3 regions of the Bacillus sp. BC08 genome follow, and region 1 is predicted to be linked to each of the others. Evidence: riboswitches for the same ligand, from Rfam matches in the RefSeq annotation. Region 1 holds a riboswitch; each other region holds the start of a gene.
What was found. A riboswitch is a leader RNA that binds a small molecule or an ion and turns the genes downstream of it on or off. The one in region 1 is predicted to bind S-adenosylmethionine.
Positions count from the first base shown of each region.

Region 2: linked by a shared signal. The riboswitch ahead of ACXVYO_RS10505 (methionine ABC transporter ATP-binding protein) and the one ahead of ACXVYO_RS00800 (MetQ/NlpA family ABC transporter substrate-binding protein) in region 1 are both predicted to bind S-adenosylmethionine.
Region 3: linked by a shared signal. The riboswitch ahead of metK (methionine adenosyltransferase) and the one ahead of ACXVYO_RS00800 (MetQ/NlpA family ABC transporter substrate-binding protein) in region 1 are both predicted to bind S-adenosylmethionine.

Region 1 covers NZ_JBTGPA010000007.1:67,442-73,462, reverse strand. The annotation lists gene ACXVYO_RS00810 (methionine ABC transporter permease) at 1-409, opposite strand, end outside; gene ACXVYO_RS00805 (methionine ABC transporter ATP-binding protein) at 384-1,424, opposite strand; gene ACXVYO_RS00800 (MetQ/NlpA family ABC transporter substrate-binding protein) at 1,437-2,249, opposite strand; SAM riboswitch class I at 2,335-2,449, opposite strand; gene ACXVYO_RS00795 (NAD(P)-dependent alcohol dehydrogenase) at 2,530-3,438, opposite strand; gene ACXVYO_RS00790 (hypothetical protein) at 3,584-4,348, shown strand; gene ACXVYO_RS00785 (FAD-binding protein) at 4,461-5,897, shown strand; gene ACXVYO_RS00780 (MFS transporter) at 5,894-6,021, shown strand, end outside.
Region 2 covers NZ_JBTGPA010000030.1:177,137-183,157, forward strand. The annotation lists gene ACXVYO_RS10495 (MetQ/NlpA family ABC transporter substrate-binding protein) at 1-622, opposite strand, end outside; gene ACXVYO_RS10500 (methionine ABC transporter permease) at 644-1,309, opposite strand; gene ACXVYO_RS10505 (methionine ABC transporter ATP-binding protein) at 1,299-2,318, opposite strand; SAM riboswitch class I at 2,442-2,547, opposite strand; gene ACXVYO_RS10510 (cysteine hydrolase family protein) at 2,943-3,506, shown strand; gene ACXVYO_RS10515 (hypothetical protein) at 3,739-3,888, opposite strand; gene pruA (L-glutamate gamma-semialdehyde dehydrogenase) at 4,074-5,621, opposite strand; gene ACXVYO_RS10525 (TSUP family transporter) at 5,774-6,021, opposite strand, start outside.
Region 3 covers NZ_JBTGPA010000035.1:104,127-110,147, forward strand. The annotation lists gene ACXVYO_RS18565 (ATP synthase subunit I) at 1-197, shown strand, start outside; gene ACXVYO_RS18570 (hypothetical protein) at 391-591, opposite strand; gene pckA (phosphoenolpyruvate carboxykinase (ATP)) at 867-2,453, opposite strand; SAM riboswitch class I at 2,682-2,803, shown strand; gene metK (methionine adenosyltransferase) at 2,971-4,170, shown strand; gene ACXVYO_RS18585 (hypothetical protein) at 4,212-4,391, opposite strand; gene ACXVYO_RS18590 (hypothetical protein) at 4,398-4,577, opposite strand; gene ACXVYO_RS18595 (MogA/MoaB family molybdenum cofactor biosynthesis protein) at 4,910-5,419, shown strand; gene ACXVYO_RS18600 (molybdenum cofactor guanylyltransferase) at 5,416-6,018, shown strand.

The sequences.
Region 1 (6,021 bases):
TTATAGTAGAAATGCCCATCGCTTGATAAGCTTCAATAACACCACGATCCACTTCTAATAAAGCTGTCTCCATTAATCGTGCAATATAAGGGGCCGTGAATACGACAAGTGGTACGATAACACCTTGCACGCCAATGGATGTTCCCATTAGAAACTTTGTAAAAGGTAAAATGAAGAATAATAGAATGATAAATGGAAGAGAGCGAATGATATTAATAATTGTATTAAGAATTGGATAAATGATTTTATTTTCGTGCTGTCCACCAGGTCTCGTTAAAACAAGTGTAACGCCAAGTGGTAATGCAATAAGGATAGAGATGAATAGTGAAATAGATGTCATTTGAAATGTTTGAATGGTTGCTTCCCATATGACTTTACCCCATTCATCCAAAAAGGACTTGTTTCCCATGATCTGTTCTACCTCCTTCTACGATGATCCCTTGCTCTTGTAAAAATGATAAAGCGCGATCTACTTCATTTTTCTCACCCTGCATATGAATGATCAGTTTCCCGTATGCTTCATGCTTTAATTGTGTAATATTACCGGATAAAATATTTGGATACACTTGAAAACGTTTTGTAGCGACAGCTAATGCTGGCTCTCCTGAAGCATTCCCTATAAAGGAGAGAGTTACAATTTCACCAGTAGTTTGTAGTTCTTTTTGTACTTCTTCTGGAATCTTCGCTGCAAATGCACTATTTACGAATTTCTTCGTTGTTACATGTTGTGGGTTTGTGAAGATATCCTTCACGGTCCCGCTTTCAACTACTGCTCCATGTTCCATAACAGCAACTCGGTCACATATACGCTGGATGACATTCATTTCATGTGTAATTAATAAAATTGTGATCCCGATTTCTTCATTAATCTTTAGTAATAGGTCAAGAATAGAATCCGTTGTTTCTGGGTCTAAAGCACTCGTTGCTTCGTCGCTTAATAAAACTTCCGGTTCATGTGATAGTGCACGTGCAATAGCAACACGCTGCTTCTGGCCACCAGAAAGTTCACTCGGATAGGCATCTTTTCGACTAAAAAGATCGACAATACGTAAATACTTTTCTACCCTTTGCTCAATTTCAGTTTTGGGAAGACCAGATAGACGTAACGGTAATGCAATATTTTCATAAACTGTCACAGTTTTAAGTAAGTTGAATCCTTGAAAAATCATCCCGATTTTTTGTCTCGATTTTGCTAGTTCTTTTGCTGATAAGGTTGTTAAGTCTTGGCCGTTTACAATGATATTTCCTGTCGTTGGTTTTTCTAATAAATTTACACATCGAATTAATGTACTTTTACCAGCGCCACTATATCCAATGATTCCAAATACTTCGCCCTTTTTTACTTGAAGGGAAGTAGACTTAAGTGCTTCTACATTCCCTTTTTTTGTTGTAAATACTTTGGATACATTTTTTAATTCAATCATTATCGTCAGCTCCTACCAAGACGGTAAAACAGAACCATCAAATTTTTTCTCGATAAATTCCTTTACTTCTTTAGATTGATAAGCTTTCTTTAATTTATTTACAACTGCATCATCTTTATTTTCAGTACGAACAACGACCCAGTTCACATATGGTGAATCTTTTCCTTCACGGAAGATAGAATCTTTCGCAGGGCTTAATTTTGCACCTAATGCAAAGTTTGTATTAATTGCAGCTGCTTTTACTTCACTTAGTTGTGTCGGTAATTGAGATGCCTCTAATTCAACAATCTTTAAATTTTTTGGATTTTCAATTACATCTTTCGCAGTCGCTTTTTCTGTCGCCTTTGGATCTACTTTTAAAACTCCTGCTTTTTCAAATAGCTTTAAAGCTCGAAGTTCATTCGTTGGATCATTTGGTACAGCGATTGCGTCGCCCTCTTTTAAGTCTTTTACATCCTTTAAGCTTTTAGAATATACGCCCATAGGGAATGTTACTGTTGAAAATACTTCCGTTAATTTCATATTGCGCTCAGCTTTAAATACGTCTAAATATGATTTCGTTTGATAGCTATTTACATCGAGGCTTTTTTCCTCTAAAGATACGTTTGGTGCTACATAATCATTAAATACTTTTACATCAATTTCGAGTCCGTCTTTCGCTGCCACTTCTTTTACCTTTTCAAAAATTTGTTCATGCGGTCCGCCAGTTACACCGACAGTAATCTTTTTCTCATCTAATGCTTTTACCTCTTTATCAGAATTAGCACCACATGCACTTAGCAATAATACCGCTCCACTTACAATGCTCAATAATACTTTTTTCATCTATAACTCCCCCTTCATATACGTTCCAAAATAAAAAGCACCTCTCAAAAATAAGAGAGGTGCCGAATAGACAAAATAGGTTCCTCTCTTATCTTCCAAAACGAAAACTCGTTTTGCAGGAATTAGCACCTTAGCTTATATGTTATAAGCTCGGTTGCCGGGCATCATCGGGCCAGTCCCTCCGCCACTCTTGATAAGAGTTTGTGTATGTAGTTTTTTAATATGGTACTAATAGTAAATCTTACAAAAAGAATTGTCAATGTTATTTTCTGAATATATTTTATTTTAAGGTAATCGAAACATTACCTTTCTTATGTCCCTGTTCCACATATATATGAGCTTCAGCAATTTCTTCTAATCGGTAGGTTCTATCAATAACAGGTTTTAAATGTTCTGTTTCAGTTAGTTCTTTTAGTAGAATCATATCCTCTTTACTTACCTTTGCCATCATTCCATTAACAGATACATATTTTCCATTGGATGTTAATGTATTTGTACAAAGGGATTTTTTATATTTACCAACTGCATCAAATATAATATCGTAGCGCTCGCGCCGCTTAGTAAAGTCTTCTTTCGTATAATCAATTACTGTATCAGCTCCTAAAGATTGAACGAGTTCAAAATTTGAATTACTGCAAACAGCCGTAACGGTCGCACCGAAATATTTAGCAAGTTGTACAGCAGCTGTTCCTACTGATCCTGAGGCACCATATATGAGCACTTGTTGCCCTTTTTTTATACGGCCCTTTCTCAGAAAATGCAATGCGGAAGTTCCACCAAAAGGAATAACTGCAGCTTCTTCATACGTCACATTGGTAGGTTTTAATGTTATTAATCCACTTTCATGTACGCATGTGTACTCGGCATAACCACCGAGGTTTAGTTCTGTTAATGCAAAAATTGGATCCCCTTTTTTAAATTGAGTTACATCTGTTCCTATTTCTTCGATTTCACCGGATAACTCTACGCCGAGTATAGGTTTTCTCGGTTTTCTGAAACCTAATATGATCCGCATAGGAATCCAAAATAAGAGGGGACTATTAAAACCTCGTATTCTACAATCTCCAGTTGATACACTTGTTGCGTGAATTTTAATTAATACTTCGTTCTTTTTAGGTGTAGGTTTCTCTATATTTTGAAGCTGAAGAACGTTAGGTGGTCCATACTGTGTGCAAATGATCGCCTTCATAATGACCTCCTGAAATGAGTTGTTGTTATTTACATCATATTTAAAACCTTCATTAAACATGTCGCTATATAGCGAATAAAGATTAAAAATTATATAGATTTCGTAGGAAAAGAGGTGATATTATTTTTGAAAAGGGGGCGACATTATGAAAAAAACTATTTTTATTTCAAGTTTAGTGTTTGCAATCAGTCTAGGGGTAGGGTGTAGCAATGAGAAAACAACAAAAACTGATGAACCGAAAAAAGAAGCTGTGCAGAAAGAAAAAGAATTAGCAGCGAAGGATGTTTTCAAGAAAACGAACGAAGCTTTTAAAAATGAAGAACATGTAACGATGACATATGATGTAGAGATAAAAGCTGAAGGAACAGAGATGAATATATTAAAGGCTAAGATGCAATTAGAGCCAAAGACAAAGAATTCTCGTTCTGAAATGAATATTTCTGGTGCAGATGTTGTAGTGTATACTGTGGATGGTAAAGTTGCTGGTGAGGTGAAAAACCCTAATACAGGAGAAGTTATAACTGTACCAGAGGAGCAATTAAACGCTGGTGGAATGAAAGCGACTCAAGATATTATAGATAAGTTAGAAGTACCAGCAGTAGTTTTAGATAAAATGAAGATGGAGAAAAGCGGAGATAAATATAAACTGAAATTTACATTAAAAGGGCAAGAAACAGAAAGTATGTTAACTAGCATGGATGAAACGCAGAAGAAAATGTTACAAGCACAAAATGCGAAGATAGAAGAAGTGGATGCAGAATATATCATTACAAAAGATTTTAAATATGAATCAGCAAAGATAGACATGATTATGAGCAGTAACGGTAAGGATAAAGCACATATTATTACGAACGCAAAGTATACGTCGTACGAAAAGTTTGACCCGATACAATTGCCAGCAGCAAAGTAACAATTTTGATGAGGGGGGACCTAAAATAAGGTGCCCTCTTTTTTGTATACTTTCTTCTTAGGAAAATAGGTACAATATGAAGAGGGAAAACTGTAGAAGAGGAGAGTGTCATTTGAAAAAAAGAAAAATAGCGGTGGTCATTGTAGCCTATGCAGTGTTGCTTGCGACATCTATAAATACATATAAAGAGCAACTAGATCATCCTATTATGAGCGATGTAGGAAAGTTGCTTCCAACGAAAATTAAACGTGTTGAAAATGCTGAGGATGAAGGTTCATTAAAACAGGTCGTGCAAGATGCAAATACTTCTGGAGAGAAAATTTCCATTGCAGGTATGCAGCATAGCCAAGGAGGACAGACGTATTATCCGAACGGCACGATGCTTGATATGAAAGGGTATAATGAAATATTAGAATTCGATGCGGAGAAGAAGAAGATTAGGGTGCAAAGTGGTGTCACATGGAATGACATTCAAAAGAAAATCAATCCATATGGTCTTGCGGTTCAAGTGATGCAATCTCAAAATATTTTTACTGTTGGTGGTTCATTAAGTGTAAATGTGCATGGGCGTGATATTCGTCATGAGGCATTGATTGATACAGTAGAGTCGTTTAGGTTGTTAATGGCAGATGGTACGGTGCGTAATGTAAGTAGAGAAGAAAATGCTGATCTGTTTCCATATGTAATTGGGGGATACGGATTGTTTGGCGTGATTTTAGATGTGACGCTAAAGTTAACAGATGATGAATTGTATGAAGCGCATACGAAGGTACTAGATTATAAAGAATACTCTTCATATTTTAAGAATAAAGTGCGAAGGGACGAGAATATACGTATGCATTTAGCACGTATTTCTGTTGCACCCAATTCATTTTTAAAAGAGATGTATGTGACAGATTATACATTGGCGGAAAATCAAAATATGAGGGAAGAGTACAGTAAATTAAAAGAAGAAAATATTATAGCTGCGCCAAAATTTTTACTCGGTTTATCACGCTATAGTGATTGGGGAAAGGATACATTTTGGGATATACAAAGAAGTTATTTTGAACATACAAATGGTAAGTACGAAACACGAAATAATGTAATGAGATCGGATAGTGCCTTTATGGAATACGATAATCCAAACTTGACCGAGATTTTACAGGAGTATTTCGTACCGATAGATAGTTTTACAGCGTATATAGATGACTTGCGAAGTGTTTTGAATGAAGAGGAATTAAACCTTCTTAACATTACCATTCGTTATGTAGAAAAGAATGAAAATGCGGTACTATCTTATGCGAAAGATGATATGTTTGCGCTTGTGCTTTTAATTAATCAAGGGCGCTCAGAGGATGAAATAAAGAAAACAAAAGCGGTCATTCAGAAGATGATTGATGTTACTTTAAAGCATAGTGGAAGTTATTATTTACCGTATTATTCTTATCCAGAAAAGGAGCAACTAAAGCAAGCATATCCTCGCATAGAAGAGTTCCTTCAGAAGAAGAAGGAAGTAGACCCAGAGGAACGGTTTGTGAATTTATTTTATAAGGAGTATAGCAAATGACATATAGAAGATTTGTAGCATCACAAAGCATAATTATGATGGCGGGAAGTATGGTATTTCCTTTTTACATTCTATTGCTTCGGAATGTTGGGAATAGCTTCTCGCAGTTTGGCTGGGCGTATGG
Region 2 (6,021 bases), on a different contig from region 1:
CTGGATCTAATCCAGCTTGACCAGCAACACCGTTATTAATAACTGAAGCTGCAACATCTTTTAATACACGAGGTGTTTGCTGTGCGATAACCGGTGTAATTTTTAACTTCTTCGGATTTTCAGCAATGCCGCTTGGATCTCCGAATAAGCCAAAGTCTTTCTTAAGCTTTAATAAACCTGCTGCATCAAGAAGTTTTAATGCACGAGCTTGGTTCGTTGGATCATTTGGAATCGCAATTTCTGAACCATCTGGAATTTCATTTGCCTTCTTATATTTTTCAGAGTATAAGCCCATTGGTGCAATTTGCGTTGTACCGACAGCTGTAATATCTAACTTATGCTCTTTTTTAAATTGCTCTAAGAAAGCAACGTGCTGGAATGAGTTTAGTTCAATATCTCCATCAGCTAACGCTTTATTTGGCGTCGTGTAATCAGAGAACTCAATCAGTTTAACTTTAATCCCTTCTTTTTCAGCTTTTCCCTTTACAATTTCCCAAGCGTTTCCATCCGTTCCAGTTACACCAATGCGAACTGTTTTCTCTTTTGCTCCTGCATCCGAGCAGCCGCTTAATGCTGAAATCCCTACAATTGCTGATAATGCAAATGCTAAAATTTTCTTCATTTTCTTTTCCCCTCTTCCTTTTTATGATCTGCGTAAAAAGACTTTCGCAAAGTAGTTTCCTAAGTTCTGAGCTACCTGTACGAGAATAATAAGTAAAACGACCGTTACGAACATAACTGATGTATCAAAACGTTGATAACCATATGTCATTGCTAAGTCACCAAGACCGCCACCACCGACAAGCCCAGCAACTGCAGAAAATTCAATTAAACCAACTGTCATAAATGTAACCCCTAAGATCAATGGTGCTAACGCTTCTGGTACAAGAATTTCAAAAACAATTCTAATTGGTGAAGCCCCCATTGCTTGTGCTGCTTCAATGACTCCCTTTGGAACTGAAACAAGATTTGTTTCAACCATTCTAGCAATACCGATTGATGCAACTAACGTCATCGGAAAGATTGCTGCTGCTGTTCCAATCGTCGTTCCGATAACACTTCTTGTTAGTGGGCTTAAAGCTACTAAGAAGATAATAAATGGAACCGGACGAATTGTGTTAATAATGATATTAAGAATAGAAAAGACCCATTTGTTTTCTAAAAAGTTTCCTTTTCTCGTTACATATAATAGTAAACCTAGAGGTATACCAAGAATTATGGCGAATATAAGGGTTACAATTACCATTAAGAGGGTATCCCCCGTCGCATCTACTATGCGGGGCCAAAATATACTCCAATCAACTCGCATGAGCTTCTACCTCCTTCAGCTGCACTTGCAGTCGTAGATGTTGTAATGCTTTTTGAATTTCCTTCTGTTCACCTTGCAATTCTACAAGAAGATTTCCAAATAGCACATTTTGGAGTTCAATAATATTTCCATACAGTACGTTTACATCGACGTTATAATTTTTCGCGATATATGATAGTACTGGCTGCCCTGTCTCTTCACCCGTAAATGTTAAGCGATAAATCTGTCCACCATTTTGAATTTTACCTAGAACACTTTCCGGTAAATGATCATTAATAATAGAGCGTACAAAGTTTTGAGTCGTCTTTGTTTTCGGTTGTGTGAAAACGTCAAACAGTTTTCCTTCTTCAATAACTTTTCCCTTCTCCATTACAGCTACACGGTGACAAATTTCCTTCACAACATGCATTTCATGTGTAATGAGTAGAATTGTTACATTGTATTCTCGATTTACTTTCTTTAATAAGTTTAATATCTCTGTCGTTGTTTCTGGATCTAAAGCTGATGTTGCCTCATCACATATAAGGATATCCGGTGATGTTGCAAGTGCTCTTGCAATACCAACCCGCTGCTTTTGTCCGCCTGATAGTTGCTCTGGATAATAGTTTGCTTTATCTTCTAACCCTACAAACTTCAACAGTTCATTTACTCTTTCTTTTATCTCATCCTTTGGTACTTTCGCTAATTTTAATGGATAAGCAATATTTCCAAACACTGTTCTTGAATTAAATAAATTAAAACTTTGAAAAATCATCCCGATTCTTTGTCTTAGCTTCCGTAATTCTTTCGTCGATAATAATGTAATATCTTTATCATCTATTGAAATCGTTCCTGCTGTCGGTCTCTCTAACATATTTACTAGGCGTAATAACGTACTCTTTCCAGCGCCACTAAAACCGATAATGCCAAAAATTTCGCCCTTCTCAACTGATAATGTTACGTCCTCCACCGCATGAACAGATTGCCCACCTGATTCATATACTTTACTTACGTTGTTAAAAGAAATCATTTTTCCCCCTCCTATATGCTGTAAAAACTTGAAGTAGAGCTTTCGAGGTAAAATAAAAAGTGCTCTCCTTCTTATCAACCATAAAGATAAGAAGGAGAGCACTTATATGTACTCGTTCACATCTTCTCATCTTCCAAGCCTTTCATAGGCTTGCTGGAGTTAGCACGGTATTAAAAAACCCGTTGCTGAGGTATCGTAGGGCCAGTCCCTCCACCTCTCTGGATAAGAATGTATCGATTTAATTGTCGTTTAATTAATTCTCATTATAGAACTCAGAATAATAAGAGTCAATAAATTTTTTAGAAAAATATTAATTATTTCTCTATTAAAATTTTCAAATAAAAAAATTCACAATACAATAGTGATTTTTAAAGTTATGTTAAATTCTCCTCCCTCATATTTTTTAAAAGGAGAATCCCCTCTATAAAGTGAAACTATAATCAGTGGGGGTTTTGTTCATCCCCCACTGATTATTAGTTGAACCAATCGGACATTTACGGACAGTTGATCTCCCACCTAACTTCTTTGCTCCAGCCGAATTTTGAGGTGGGAGTTTTACTGCCCGTTAATGTCGGATAAATTGAATACCATTATTTGAATATGAAATCGGAGGAAGATAAATATATGAAAACAGCTCTTTTACTCGTTGATATTCAAAATGATTATTTTCCACATGGAAAAATGGAATTGCGTAATCCAGTAGAAGCAAGCGAATATGCTAGTCAGCTACTACAATTCTTTAGAACGAAAAATGAACCTATTTTTCATATCCAACATGTAGCAATTAAAGATGACGCTACTTTTTTCCTACCCAATACAGAAGGTGTACATATTCATGAAAGCGTACGCCCACTTAGAGAAGAAACCGTTATACTCAAACATTATCCAAATAGTTTTCGGGACACTGATCTTCTAGAACAATTACAACGTTTAGCTATTGAGCATGTCGTCATATGCGGGATGATGACTCATATGTGTATTGATGCTACCGTAAGGGCTGCTTTTGATTTCGGCTTTCCATGTACCGTTATACATGATGCTTGTGCGACAAAAGATCTTTCTTTTAAGAATGCTACGATACCAGCCGTTTATATTCATAACACAATTTTGGCTAGTTTAAATGGAGTATATGCAAATGTAATGAGTACAGAGGAGTTTTTGGCTACAAAAAAACACTCCCTTCAGTGAGCAAAACCGAAAAGAGTGTTTCTTGTCAAACCATAGATTTTCTTTCAAATTGTATTATACAGGAAATCCTTAAAATGAATACTAAAAAATATGACTAATAAGTCAAATTTTCTCGTTGTTTTGTTTCTATTTACATGTTTATCCCGATATTAATAGGGTTTAGCTAGTTCTAATCACTAAATAGTAATATATGGTAATCAGAACTAGTTTCTCCCATCAAAAACGTAACATATTATTTATCTGTTTGTTTTTGCTTCTTTTTCAAATACTCCGCACGCAATTTTTCAATTTGTTGCTTTTTATCAAATTTGGCAGGCGTCTGTTTTTCATGAAACTTTGCCACAGCTACCTGACCTTTATAATCCAATTGATATTTTCCCACTTTGTTCACCTACTTTTCTTGTCTTTAAAGAGAATCTATCCAACAAATATAATATATCTTATTTACTGAAGTAAACCTTATTACTTTATTAGTTTTTCTACTGATGTCTATCTTAATCCACATATAGAAAGTTTTTCAAAAAAAAAGAGATCTCCGCAGACTGCGAAGATCTCTCCTACTATTTCTTATAAAGTTTCAGAAGTAGTTTTTGCTTGCATGTGAAGCGCTAAGTAGTCAGGGCCACCAGCTTTAGAGTCTGTACCAGACATGTTAAAGCCACCGAATGGTTGGTAACCTACGATTGCACCAGTACATCCACGGTTGAAGTATAAGTTACCCACATGGAATTCTTCACGTGCTTTTTCAATATGGTCACGGTTATTAGTAACAACAGCACCTGTTAAACCGTATTCTGTATTGTTTGCAATTGCTAGTGCATGATCAAAGTCTTTTGCTTTACAGAATGCTACTACTGGTCCGAAGATTTCTTCTTTCATTAAGCGAGCATCTTCTGCAACATCAGCAACGATTGTTGGTTGGATGAACCAGCCTTTAGAATCGTCTCCTTCGCCACCTGCTAAGATTCTACCTTCTTCTTTACCAATTGCAACATAGCTCATTACTTTATCGAATGCAGCTTGGTCATTAACAGGACCCATGTTTGTACCTAATACAGCTGGGTTAGCAACTGTTAATTCTTTCGTTAATTCAACAGCACGATTTAATACGTGATCGTATACATCTTCATGGATTACTGCACGAGAACATGCAGAACATTTTTGTCCTGAGAATCCGAATGCTGATGCAACGATAGATTTAGCTGCTAATTCAAGATCTGCTTCTTTATCAACAACGATTGTATCTTTACCACCCATTTCAGCGATAACGCGTTTTAACCAAATTTGGCCTGGGTTTACTTTCGCTGCACGCTCATAAATACGGATACCTACATCACGAGATCCAGTGAAGCTCACGAAACGTGTACGAGGGTGATCTACTAAGTAGTCACCAACTTCAGAACCATTACCTGGAACGAAGTTTACTACGCCAGCTGGTAAGCCAGCTTCTTCTAATACTTCCATGAATTTCGCTGCTACTACAGGAGTTGTACTAGCTGGTTTTAGTAATACTGTGTTACCAGAAACTAAAGCAGCTGTTGTCATACCTGCCATAATTGCGAATGGGAAGTTCCAAGGAGAAATGATAACACCTACTCCTAATGGAATGTAAGAGAAACGATTATATTCAATTGGACGGCTTTCTACTGGAATACCGTCTTTTAATTTTAACATTTGACGACCATAATATTCCATAAAGTCGATTGCTTCTGCTGTATCAGCATCTGCCTCATTCCATGGTTTACCTGCTTCTTTTACAAGAATAGCAGAGAATTCATGCTTTCTGCGACGAACGATTGCTGCAGCGCGGAATAAAATGTCTGCACGCATTTCTGGCTTTGATTTTCTCCAAGTTTGGAATGTTTCATCCGCTACTTGCATTGCTTTTTCAGCTAACTCACGGCTTGCTTTTGAAACGCGACCAACAAGTTCCTCTTTATTTGCAGGGTTTACAGAAACAATTTTGTCTTCTGTAGTGATTTTTTCTCCCCCAATAATTAATGGATAGTCTTGTCCAAGATAAGATTCTACTTTCTTTAAACCTTCTTCAAACGCTAATTTGTTAGCCTCCACTGAAAAATCTGTAAATGGCTCATGTTTGTATGCTACTACCATTTTTTTAGCCTCCCCTTAGAAAAACGTTTACATTTTACAACATTATTCTACACGATAATTTAGATTTATTCAAATATTCCTAGACTTATATTTTAAAAATTAATTAATTTTTAAAATATAATAAAAAAATAGAGTTATACATACGTATAACTCTACAAAATATGAGTATATTCCAAAACGTTTTTTCCGATTAATAAGATAGTTACTAATAAAAATAAAGTCCTTACATACCCAACACCTTTTTGAACTGCAAACTTTGATCCAAAATAAGCGCCCAAAATCATCGATAATCCCATAATAATACCGTATTCAAAATGAATTATGTCTAAAAATAAAAAAGTAATTAAAGATACGATATTACTAACAAAATTCAAAAGTTTTCCAGATGCTGCCGCTTGAA
Region 3 (6,021 bases), on a different contig from region 1:
AGAAAACGAAAGCACCGACGCTTGGTATGTTTAATCGTTTTGCAGCAGCTATTTTGGGTGCTGTTATTATGTACGAAATTGAACATCATATGGTTATGTGGGCATTTGCAGTAGGGATTATGGGTGGCTATTTCTTAATTGTTGTTAATTTAGGTTACTATAGTATGAAGGATGAAAAAGAATTAAAGAAGAGCTAAAAAGATAAAAGACTGTTTTAGCCCCATGCGATGTGAAACGAGAGAGGTAGTGAGTAGGGATATAATTTATATATTCGAAGCCGTAATTCGTCTATGTAAAAATGGGTTAATCTGGGATCAGTGATGATATTACAATAGGAAGCGTAACTTTGTATAAAATGCAGGTTTCTGCTTCCAATAAGTTGATATGAAATTACGTATTAGTATGACCCTTACTTAGGTTCTTTAAAAAGGTGGATATAATACAACAAGTTATTCCAGTAATTAGAATAATATATTTTATCGTTTCACTTGTATGCTGAAATAAATTAACGTTAAGCATCACAAGTCCCCAAAATAGTTGGATCGCTCCGTAACTGAATAAAATTTTTCCTGTACGAGACAAATTTTTCATAGGACTCACCCTTTCCTGTATATGTAAATTTTATCATAAAAAACGAAAATCGAATAATTATAAAATGAATTTTCTGTAATTTTTCCGAACTACATCACGGATGAAGAGAGAAGATATAGAAAGAAGCTTACGTAAAAAACGTAAGCTTCTTTTTTATGTAAGTGTGTGTAACCGTTAAGCCGCATTGGGTTTTGTCGGTGAGTACGCGGAACTTTACGGTTACACGACACTTATTCATATGAGTAAAAAGGGTTATTCCAACAGAAAGTTTGTACTTAAGCGATTGGACCGCCTAAGTTAATAATATCTTCAGAAACGCTGTCGAACTTTTTGAAGTTCTCTTTGAATTCGCTCGCAAGCTCGATTGCTTTTGCTTTGTAAGCAGCTTTATCAGCCCAAGTTTGTTCAGGCATTAACACTTCGTCAGGTACACCTGGTACGTGAAGTGGAACTTCAAGACCGAAGATGTCATGTTTAGCTGTTTCTGTTTTTGCAAGTTCGCCGCTTAATGCTGCTTGAATCATTGCACGAGTGTAACCTAAGTTCATACGTTTACCAACGCCGTATTCGCCACCAGTCCAGCCAGTGTTTACTAAGAATACTTTCGCATCGTGTTTCTCGATTTTTTCACCAAGCATTTCAGCATAGCGAGATGCATCAAGTGGTAAGAATGGTGAACCGAAGCAAGTTGAGAATGTTGCTTGCGGAGATGTAACGCCGCGCTCTGTTCCTGCTAGTTTACTAGTGTAACCACTTAAGAAATGATACATAGCTTGTTCTTTTGATAACTTACTGATTGGAGGCAATACGCCAGATGCATCAGCAGTTAAGAAAATGATTGTATTTGGGTGTCCAGCAACACTTGGCAGTACGATATTGTCGATCGCATGCATAGGGTATGCAGCACGAGTATTTTCTGTTAAAGTAGTATCGTTATAGTCTGCGATACGCGTTTGGTTATTAATGATAACGTTTTCTAAAACAGATCCAAATTTGATTGCATCGAAAATTTGTGGTTCTTTCTCGTGAGAAAGGTTTACACATTTTGCGTAGCAACCGCCTTCAATATTGAATACACCGTTATCAGACCAACCATGCTCATCATCACCGATTAATTTACGGTTTGGATCAGCAGATAATGTTGTTTTACCTGTTCCAGATAAACCGAAGAATAGTGCTACGTCGCCTTCTTCACCTACGTTTGCAGAGCAATGCATAGAAAGAATATCTTGTTCAGGTAGTAAGAAGTTCATAATAGAGAAGATTGATTTTTTCATTTCTCCAGCGTATTCTGTACCACCAATTAGTACGATACGTTTTTCGAATGAAACCATAATGAATGCTTCAGAGTTTGTACCGTCAACAGCTGGATCAGCTTTGAAATTCGGTGCAGAAACAATTGTGAACTCTGATTCATGAGTTGTTAATTCTTCTTCAGTTGGACGAATGAATAATTGATGTACAAATAAATTGTGCCATGCATATTCGTTAATAACTTGGATTGGTAGGCGGTAATTGCGGTCAGCGCCTGCAAATCCATTGAAGATGAATAACTCTTCTTTTTCTTTTAAGTATTCTAAAACTTTAGTATATAATTTATTAAAATGTTCTTCAGAAATCGGTTGATTCACTGCTCCCCAAGCAATTTTGTCAGCAACCGATGCTTCTTTCACAATAAATTTATCTTTAGGAGAACGTCCTGTATATTTTCCTGTTGAAGCAGAAACGGCACCAGTAGAAGTTAATTTCCCTTCATTTCGCATTAATACTTTTTCCACTAATTGCGGAACACTTAGTTGAATCTGTGCATTGCTTCCGTTCAATAATTCGTGTAAACCAATTTGGACATTCACAGTACTCATATTTATATACCATCCTTTTCATTTAATGAAATATTTCTCGTAATCCCCAACAAGAGTATAACACAATTATATAAATAATGTATACTATTTATTTCTTTTTGTTTGTGTGAATGCATTATTTCCTTATTAATATTTCATTTCAGGCGTATTGAGAAAAACTTTCAGGAAAATGTGAATATTAATTGACAAATGAATATCATTTCTTTAGTATAGGTTGGGACGGATACTCTCTTATCCCGAGCTGGCGGAGGGACAGGCCCGATGAAGCCCAGCAACCTCACTTGTAGTGGTAAATACAGGTGAATAGGTGCTAAAACCTGTGCGAGGCTACAGGTCTCGAACGATAAGAGCGAAGGGCAAAAAGCAGTATGCAAGTAGCAAATTAAACCTTTCCTCTATGTAAAGTGGGAAAGGTTTTTCTGTATGCTTGTGGGAGAATAAATGTATGTCGCAGTTTGTGGCAAATTAAGGATGAGTTCCGTACAATATATACAATTACTGTAGGGAGGTTTACCACATGACAAAAAAACGTCATCTGTTCACATCTGAGTCTGTAACTGAAGGACATCCAGATAAAATTTGTGACCAAATTTCTGATTCAATTTTAGATGCGATCTTATCAAAAGACGCAAATGCACGTGTAGCTTGTGAAACAACTGTAACAACTGGTTTAGTATTGGTAGCGGGGGAAATTACGACTTCTACTTACGTAGATATTCCAAAAATCGTTCGTGAAACAATTCAAGGCATTGGTTACACACGCGCAAAATACGGATTCGATGCAGAAACTTGTGCAGTTTTAACATCTATCGATGAGCAATCTGCTGACATCGCTATGGGTGTTGACCAAGCGCTAGAAGCACGCGAAGGTCAAATGACTGACGCTGAGATTGAGGCAATTGGTGCAGGAGACCAAGGTTTAATGTTTGGTTTCGCATGTAATGAGACACAAGAGTTAATGCCACTTCCAATCTCACTTGCTCACAAATTAGCTCGCCGTTTAACTGAAGTACGTAAAGATGATACATTATCATACTTACGTCCGGATGGAAAAACGCAAGTTACAGTTGAGTATGATGAAAATGGTAAACCTGTACGTGTAGATACAATCGTAATTTCTACACAGCATCATCCAGATGTTACATGGGAAGAAATCGATCGCGATTTAAAAGAGCATGTAATTAAAGCTGTAGTTCCAGCAGAATTAATGGATGGAGAAACGAAATTCTTCATTAACCCAACTGGCCGCTTCGTAATTGGTGGACCACAAGGTGATGCTGGTTTAACAGGACGTAAAATCATCGTTGATACTTACGGTGGATACGCTCGCCACGGTGGCGGTGCATTCTCTGGTAAAGATGCAACGAAAGTTGACCGTTCAGCAGCATATGCAGCTCGTTATGTTGCGAAAAACATCGTAGCAGCTGGTCTTGCTGATAAAGCAGAAGTACAACTTGCATACGCAATCGGTGTAGCACAACCAGTATCAATTTCAGTTGATACATTCGGCACTGGTAAAGTATCTGAAGACGTACTAGTAGAACTAGTTCGTAACAACTTCGATCTTCGCCCAGCTGGTATTATTAAAATGCTAGACTTACGTCGCCCAATTTACAAACAAACAGCAGCTTACGGCCACTTCGGACGTACTGATGTAGATCTAACATGGGAACGTACAGACAAAGCTGTAGCTTTAAAAGAGCAAGCTGGTCTATAATATATGAAAAAAAGCTTTGCGCCGTGAGCGCAAAGCTTTTTTTATTTTGTTTTATTTACTACTTGGATGCAAGAACCACAATAAACTTCTCCTTCTAGCTCAATGTACTTTTTCATGTTCGTCATACCACTTGCCGGAAATGGCGTATGAATGTATGCTTTTTCATACGTTTGTATTTCTTTTTTACATGATTTACAAAGGATAGGTTTCTTGCGGAACATAGACGGTCACCCTTTCAGTTGGCGTGCTTTTCCTGCACAAAAGGCACTGCTTAGTAAAAATAGTGTTGCGAATATAATGCTTACTAATGTAGCGTATGGAATTGCGCCTTTTAAAGAAAAGCCAACAGTAATGGAAGCGACGAATAAGAGGATAAATGTTGTTGTTAATTTTTTATAAAATTCCATAATATGTAGACCTCCTTATTTAGAGATAGAACGTTTGAATATAAAATCTACTATATAGGCAAGTACGAGAGGGATTAATGTGCTAGTCAAATAGTAGCGAATACCACCATCAGGCATAAGCACATACAATTTTAAAAAGTTAATATCGAACCTGTAAGCGATGCATTGAAAAAGGGATAATATAATTAGGAATGGTATAATGGGTACGTATCGTGTCATATTTTGAATCATGTAAAGCTCCTTTATATGGATAAATATACTTATATTGTATCATATTGAATTCTTTAATTTATACATAATTTTACAAAGTTAAATGAAAGGAAAGATGAAAAATGAGCGTAACTGAACATAAAAAACAAGCACCGAAAGAAGTGCGTTGCAAAATCGTAACGATCTCCGATACACGTACAGAAGAGACGGACAAGAGCGGACAACTACTACATGAATTGTTAAAAGAAGCAGGGCATACAGTGACCTCTTATGAAATTGTAAAAGATGATAAAGAAAGTATTCAGCAAGCGGTGTTAGCTGGTTATCATAGGGAAGATGTTGATGTCGTGTTAACAAATGGCGGTACTGGCATTACGAAACGTGATGTGACGATTGAGGCAGTATCAGCTTTATTAGATAAAGAAATTGTCGGGTTTGGTGAGTTGTTCCGCATGATTAGTTATTTAGAAGATATCGGAAGCAGCGCAATGTTAAGTAGAGCGATTGGCGGTACAATTGGGCGCAAAGTTGTCTTTTCTATGCCAGGGTCTAGCGGAGCAGTTCGCCTTGCGATGAATAAATTAATTTTACCGGAATTAGGTCATATTACATTTGAGCTGCATCGCCAATGAGTAAGTATGTTGGAATTGTATTGGCGGGCGGTATGTCGAGTCGATTCGGTGAGCCGAAAGCTTTAGCGAGCTGGCAAGGTAGTACTTTTATTGAGCAGATTTTGAAAGTGATGACAACTGCGTTACAAGAAGTTGTGGTCATTAGTAACTCCGATATAAAAGAGCGAGTAGAGGAACTTGTACAAGTTCCTGTTATAGAAGATATTCCGCATTATAAAGGAAATGGACCACTTGCTGGAATTGTATCAGGAATGGAATATATAGAAGCAGATTGGTATGCTATTATGCCTTGTGATGCGCCAAATGTTTCGCATGAATGGTTTACCATTTTACTAGAGCAAACGAGCAATGAATATGATGCGGTTGTCCCTATTATTAATGGAAGGAAACAACCGTTACTTGCAGCGTATCATAACCGTGTGAAAGAGAAGGTTTATGCTTTGCTTCAGGAAGAAAAAAGAAGTATGGGCCAGCTTTTATCACAATGTAATGTGAAGTATGTTTCTGGAGAAGATGTACAAGCGAATGCGGATTGGTTTATGAACGTAAATACGAAAGAAGAATATATGCAGGCTCAAAAAAACCTTTCAAATGAATGAAAG